DNA from 3 places in the Pantoea sp. SO10 genome. Region 1 is predicted to be linked to each of the others. Evidence: predicted binding sites of a transcription regulator. Region 1 holds the regulator's gene; each other region holds the start of a gene.
What was found. The regulator ArgR, encoded in region 1, controls arginine synthesis, uptake and breakdown. The targets are predictions, from matches to a motif close to ANTGAATAAAAATACANT.

Region 1 (2,271 bases):
GCTTGTTGGTTTGAAACCAGGCTGGCGGCACTCGCGCCAAAAGAAAGAACAGAAGCCAGGCCCAGTACTGCGATAGCTAATTTGGTTTTCATGATTCACTCTCCTGAAATGGGGGCCGGCAACCTGAGAGGCAAGAGCGTCTCAAACGGGTCGCCGTTCACATTGCTTTTTAAGTCAATAACTTATTTGTACAGCTCAGCGGTTGCGTGGTAGCTGTCACCGGTATTCGCCTCAACCACGCGATAGGCTTTCGCACCTTGCTGGTCGGCTTTATCGTTTAACTGCTGACGGATATCCATTGGAGAACCGCCCACGCCGCTGACGCTGATGGTGCCCGCAGGTTGCAGATTCGCTGCCTGTTCGGCATTAATAGAATCTGCTGCAAAAGCACCAAATGACAGGGCAGAGAGAACACTTAAAGTCGCGATAGTAGTTTTAACGTTCATGATAATTTTCCTCGTCGTCTGTTTTTATCTTTTTCTTTCGTGTGATTTGCATCACGAAAACAAGTATAGATCTAATCACCCATGAAATTAATACCGAGCTAATAATGTTTGGTTGTAATTCTTTATCCTTATGGCACTTTTTTAGAACCTGAAGTTATAAAAAACGCCTGGATCTTAACCAGAGGTAGTTATTTCACCGTAAAAACAATGATCTACATCAAATTATCTTTTAGTGCGAAAGATCGTGGTTGATCTCGCTGGCTGATACAGATAGAGAAGGGAAAGACACTGAGCACAATGTGTAAAGCAGCGTAAAATAGCGCATAAGGTTAAACGGGCACAAAGGTCGTACCAATGATAGCGGCTGAAAAGAACCGCTGAGCATATGGATAACTTATTATTTACAAAGGGATTTGTAACAGAATGGTTACGAATGAAGCGTAAAGGGCAAGATAACCGGCAGATGAACTGCCGGAATGCAGCAGGGTTTTATAGCTCTTGTTCGAATAAAACCAGAATCGCGTCGTACAGCTGTTTTACCGAGAAGGTGCGCGCGGGGGTAATAAAGATGGTGTCATCACCGGCAATGGTGCCGAGAATGCCTTCCGCTTTGCCCAGCGAATCCAGCAGGCGCGCAATCAGCTGCGCCGCGCCCGGACTGGTGTGAATCACCACTAACGCATCGTTGTAATCGATATCCAGCACCAGATTCTTCAGCGGGCTGGTGGTGGTGGGCACGCCGAGTTCAGCAGGCAGGCAGTAAACCATCTCCATTTTGGCGTTGCGCGTGCGCACCGCGCCAAACTTGGTCAGCATGCGAGAAACTTTGGACTGATTAATATTCTCGAAGCCGTCTTCCTGCAGCGCCTGCACGATTTCGCCCTGGGAGCTGAATTTCTCTTCCTTCAATAAGGCTTTAAACGCCTTAATCAAGTCGTCTTGTTTCGATGGGTTTCGCATAAGCTACCAATTAAAAAGGGGTTGCAGAGGGCAACAGGCCCACGGCAGATAAATTATTATGCATTTAGATGAATTTTTATGCAATAAGTCTGGTAAGAGAATCGCGGTAATGACCTGCGGGGCGGGCATCATAACAGAATATGATGTTGCACCAAAATCGCGGGTGGACGCGCAAAGCGAAGGTTGCAAAGTTGTTATATTATTGAAGTGGTAACAACAATATCGATGATCATTGCCGTCCATTGTCTTCTGGCTGCGAATGAATCATTCAGGCGACTTCTGAAGTGGAGATGTCTCGGGAGCCGATTGCGGCGTAGTGTTTAGTGCGCGACAGGTTTAGTCGCTATCGCCTGAGAAGTTGATTAAACTCGTAACCTGATGGATTTTCGGCATATCTCTGCCCCACCTTAATAAGGAGTTCAGGATGAAAGTTGCCGTTCTCGGTGCCGCTGGTGGTATTGGCCAGGCGCTCGCACTGCTGCTCAAAACGCAATTACCCGCAGGCTCAGCTCTCTCACTTTACGATATCGCCCCGGTAACGCCCGGTGTGGCGGTCGATCTCAGTCATATCCCAACGGCAGTCACCGTGGAAGGGTTTAGCGGTGAAGATGCTACGCCTGCGCTGCATGGTGCTGATGTGGTGCTGATCTCCGCGGGTGTGGCACGTAAGCCGGGCATGGATCGCGCCGACCTGTTTAACGTCAACGCCGGTATCGTGCGTAACCTGATCGAACAGGTTGCCAGTACCGCGCCAAAAGCGCTGATTGGCGTCATCACCAATCCGGTGAATACGACGGTGGCGATTGCGGCCGAAGTGCTAAAAAAAGCCGGCGTGTATGACAAGAATCGCCTGTTTGGCGTTTCC
Region 2 (2,271 bases), 1.1 Mb from region 1:
CGCCGCCCGCTGTCAGGCGTCGTTGAGCGTCAAATTGTGCGCTGCGCTGTTGCATGTTTCCTCCGGCAAATTGGGCCGCATTATACGCATTCACTGATTTGCATCAAGCAAATATCGCGCGCGAGGTAAACGTTTGCGGCTCCACCAATCATAGCTTGCCGAGCGTCGCGACCATCACCGCTTTAATGGTGTGCATGCGGTTTTCAGCCTGATCGAACACGATGCTGTGCGCAGATTCAAACACCTCATTACTCACTTCCATGCCATCGTGCAAACCGTGCTGCTCGGCCATTTGACGGCCCAGCGTGGTTTTGTCGTCATGGAAGGCCGGTAAGCAGTGCAGGAACTTCACCTGCGGATTGCCGGTCAGCGCCAGCATCGCGCTATTAACCTGATAAGGACGCAGCAGGGCGATGCGATCTTCCCACACCGATTTGGCTTCGCCCATCGACACCCACACATCCGTGTAGATGAAGTCGGCACCTTGCACGCCTTCGGCTATATCTTCAGTCAGGGTGATTTTGCCACCGGTTTGCTGTGCGGCCACGCGGCACTGCTCCACCAGTTCCGCTTCCGGCCAGCAGCCTTTTGGCGCCACCAGACGCAGATCGAGGCCGACCAGCGCAGCGGCTTCCAGCATGCTGTTGCCCATGTTGTTGCGTGCATCGCCGACGTAAACCAGCGTCATTTCATTCAGCGATTTACCCGGCAGATGTTCCTGCATTGTCAGCAGATCGGCCAGCAGTTGCGTGGGATGGAATTCGGTGGTCAGGCCGTTCCACACTGGCACGCCAGCGAATTCCGCTAAGGTTTCCACCAGTTCCTGGCCGTAGCCGCGATACTGAATACCGTCATACATGCGTCCCAGCACGCGCGCGGTGTCTTTCATCGACTCTTTATGGCCGATTTGGCTGCCGCTTGGGCCGAGATAGGTGACGTTAGCGCCCTGATCGTAAGCGGCAACTTCGAAAGAGCATCGGGTACGAGTCGAGTCTTTTTCGAAGATGAGCGCGATGTTTTTGCCTTTCAGGTACTGCGTTTCGCTGGCATTTTTCTTTGCGTGTTTTAATTCACCTGCCAGACTCAGCAGAGAATCGATTTCGGCTGGGGTGAAATCCAGCAATCTCAGGAAATGTCTTTGATGTAGCTGACTCATACAGCGCTCCGGATGACTACATTAAATGAATTAAAATTCAATTTAACCGTATGAATATGCATTTTCAACCCTGGCGTTAAGAAACTTGTTGTTTTGTGTAGTGGCGCGCGAGGCAGTGTGGGAAAATAATTGAATTCAGCCGAATATTTGAGGACACACCCATGGCATATGAAGCATTGCTGGAAGAACAGCGCGAAGAGACGCGACTGATCATTGAAGAGTTGCTGGAAGACGGCAGCGATCCAGATGCGCTTTACACTATTGAGCATCATCTCTCCTGCAACAACTTCGACTCGCTGGAGAAGGTCGCGGTTGATGCCTTCAAGCTGGGCTACGAAGTGAGCGAGCCAGAAGAGCTGGAGCTGGAAGACGGCACCACCGTAATGTGTGTGGATATCCTGAGCGAAGGCGCGTTGAAGCCAGAGCTGATTGATGCGCAGGTTGAGCAACTGGTGAATCTGGCGGGCAGCTACAACGTCGATTACGACGGGTGGGGCACCTACTTTGAAGATCCTGATGCCGAAGATGAAGACGACGATGGCGAGTTCATCGACGACGAAGAAGACAACGGTGTGCGTCACTAAGCATTAATGGGCGGCACTCGCCGCCCTGAACACGTTTCCCCGTAAGACAAAAGACTGCCCATGAATTACGCTCCGCTATTAGAACCGATCTATCAATTCCTGCATTGCCGCACGCCACAAGCGTGGATTGATGAAGCGCGCAAGCCGGAAAATCTGACGTTGCTGCTCACCGATCACATGGTTTGTGAATTGAAAGCCGCGCAAACCGCGGTGTTCATCATCCGTAAATACGTGGCGGATAAGCCAAGTGGTGATGCCATTCTGGCGTGGCTCAAGCCGTATGAAGATTTTATCTACCGCGACGAGCAGGACGGTAACTTTATCAATGCCCACAAGAATCTGACCAAAAGCATTATCGTGCGCAATGAGCTGCCGTGGGCCGATGATTTGGTGGAGATGATGGTGCTGCTGGTGAAAGAGGAGCTGCACCACTTCTATCAGGTGTGGGAAATCATGCAGTCGCGCGGTTTGCCGTATCGCAAAATCACTGCCAGCCGCTATGCCAAAGGTTTGATTCGCGAGATTCGCACA
Region 3 (2,271 bases), 290 kb from region 1:
CAAACCCACCGCGCCGATGCCATATTTCTTCGCCCACGCCAGCAGCGTTTTGTTGGCTGTACCGGCTAACGCACCGGTAATAATGTCAATCTGATCGGCTGGCGTCACGCGCAAACCGTTCTTCTTTTTCACCGGCAGCGCGAGCTTCTTCATCAGCTCGTCCACCACGCAACCACCGCCGTGCACAATGATCAGCGGACGCTGATGTTCATTGCGGTACGCCAGCAGGGCATCAAACAGACGGGCCAGCGCTTCTTCGCTATCCAGCAGCACGCCACCCAGTTTAATGATTAATGGATTCATTGCGTTATCCGTTCGTTAAATCAGAGACAGCGTTTCGGGGAAGCCGAAACGAATGTTTAAACACTGAACCGCCTGCGATGAGGCGCCTTTCAGCAGGTTATCTTCGGCAGCCACCACAATCAGGTGCTCGCCTTGCATGGCGAAGCCGATGTCGCAGAACGGCAAACCGACCACCGCTTTCAGCGCCGGGACGCCTTTGTCATAGACGCGCACCAGCGGTTTATCGTGGTAGGCGCTATGGAAGGCATCCGCCACATCCTGCTGCGTCACGCCCGCTTTCAGGCGGCAAGTGGTGGTCGATAAAATCCCGCGTGGGAAGCTGCCCAGATGTGGCGTGAAGATCACCGGCGTACCGAGATGCGCCACAATTTCTGGGTGATGACGATGATTAAACAAACCGTACGGCTGCAAGCTCACTTCACAGAAGCTGGTGCCAACGTTGGCTTTGCGCCCTGCGCCGCTCACGCCGCTGGTGGCGTTAATCACCGGCCACTGTGCATCGTTAAGCAGACCCGCTGCGATCAGCGGTTTCAGCGAAAGCTGGGCTGCGGTTGGGTAGCAACCCGGCACCGCAACCAGCTCTGCGTCTTTGATTTTGTCGTGCTGCCATTCGGCCAGGCCGTAAACCGCCTTGTCCAGCCAATCCTGATGCTGATGGCTGAAGCCGTAATATTGGGTATAGAACGCATCGTCGTTTACGCGGAACGCGCCGGAGAGATCGAACACCACGCAACCGGCTTTGAGGAATGCAGGTGCCAGATCGTGGCTGACTTCGTGAGCGGTGGCGAGGAACACCACATCCACTTTGTCGGCCCATTCAGCGGCATCGCTCAGCGGCTGCAGCGGCAAATCGACAATGCCTTTGAGCTGTGGATGCAAATCCGACAGTAACTTTCCAGCATCCGGGCTTTGCGCTGAAACCGCCAAAGCGGTTATGTTCATATGCGGATGGCGATTCAGGTAGGTGGCAAGCTCTACGCCAGCGTAACCACTGGCACCAACGATCAGCGTATTCAACATCAGGCTGTATACCTTATTACAGTCACACGTATCGGGTCGCGGCCTTGCCCCGTTGCCCAGAATGCCGTTTGCAGAAGATTTGATGCTTCACATGCAAGCGACGTTATTGTATTTTTATTCACTATTAATGCATGAATATTGATACATCCTAACCCAAGGACCGTCAACAGTGAAGACAAAATTACCACCTTTTATCGAACTCTACCGCCAGTTGATTGCCACGCCATCAATCAGCGCAACCGATAGCGCACTGGATCAGAGTAATGAAACTTTAATCAATTTGCTGGCCGGCTGGTTCCGCGATATTGGCTTCAGTGTCGAAGTGCAGCCGGTGCCTGGCACGCGGCATAAATTCAACATGCTGGCGCGCAGCGGATTGGGCGCAGGCGGCTTGTTATTGGCGGGTCATACCGACACTGTGCCTTACGACGACGGCCGCTGGACGCGCGATCCGTTCACGCTGACCGAACACGACAACAAGCTGTACGGCCTCGGCACCGCCGATATGAAAGGCTTCTTCGCCTTTATTCTGGATGCGCTGCGTGACGTTGACGTGACCAAACTCAGCAAGCCGCTCTACGTCCTCGCCACCGCCGACGAAGAGACCACCATGGCGGGCGCGAAGTATTTCTCTGAATCCACCCAGTTGCGTCCGGATTGCGCCATCATCGGCGAGCCCACCTCGCTTAAGCCGGTGCGCGCGCATAAAGGTCATCTGTCGAATGTGATTCGTATTCAGGGGCAATCAGGCCACTCCAGCGATCCGTCACGCGGCGTTAACGCCATTGAACTGATGCATGAATCCATTACCCAGCTGATGCAGCTGCGTAACACGCTGAAAGAGCGTTACAACCACGATGGTTTTGCCATTCCTTATCCAACCATGAACTTTGGTCATATTCATGGTGGCGACGCCGCCAACCGCATCTGCGCCTGCTGTGAATTGCA

Region 2: argF (ornithine carbamoyltransferase) is a predicted target of ArgR. The motif match lies at 1,181-1,198, and genes of this name have one in related genera.
Region 3: argC (N-acetyl-gamma-glutamyl-phosphate reductase) is a predicted target of ArgR. The motif match lies at 1,429-1,446, and genes of this name have one in related genera.

What each region holds. Positions count from the first base shown of each region.
Region 1 is NZ_CP040095.1:3,756,197-3,758,467, reverse strand. It holds gene FCN45_RS17300 (YdgH/BhsA/McbA-like domain containing protein) at 1-92, opposite strand, end outside; gene yhcN (peroxide/acid stress response protein YhcN) at 183-446, opposite strand; gene argR (transcriptional regulator ArgR) at 936-1,406, opposite strand; gene mdh (malate dehydrogenase) at 1,831-2,271, shown strand, end outside.
Region 2 is NZ_CP040095.1:588,779-591,049, forward strand. It holds gene argF (ornithine carbamoyltransferase) at 149-1,156, opposite strand; gene rraB (ribonuclease E inhibitor RraB) at 1,318-1,740, shown strand; gene FCN45_RS02660 (tRNA-(ms[2]io[6]A)-hydroxylase) at 1,801-2,271, shown strand, end outside.
Region 3 is NZ_CP040095.1:4,045,009-4,047,279, forward strand. It holds gene argB (acetylglutamate kinase) at 1-303, opposite strand, end outside; gene argC (N-acetyl-gamma-glutamyl-phosphate reductase) at 319-1,323, opposite strand; gene argE (acetylornithine deacetylase) at 1,493-2,271, shown strand, end outside.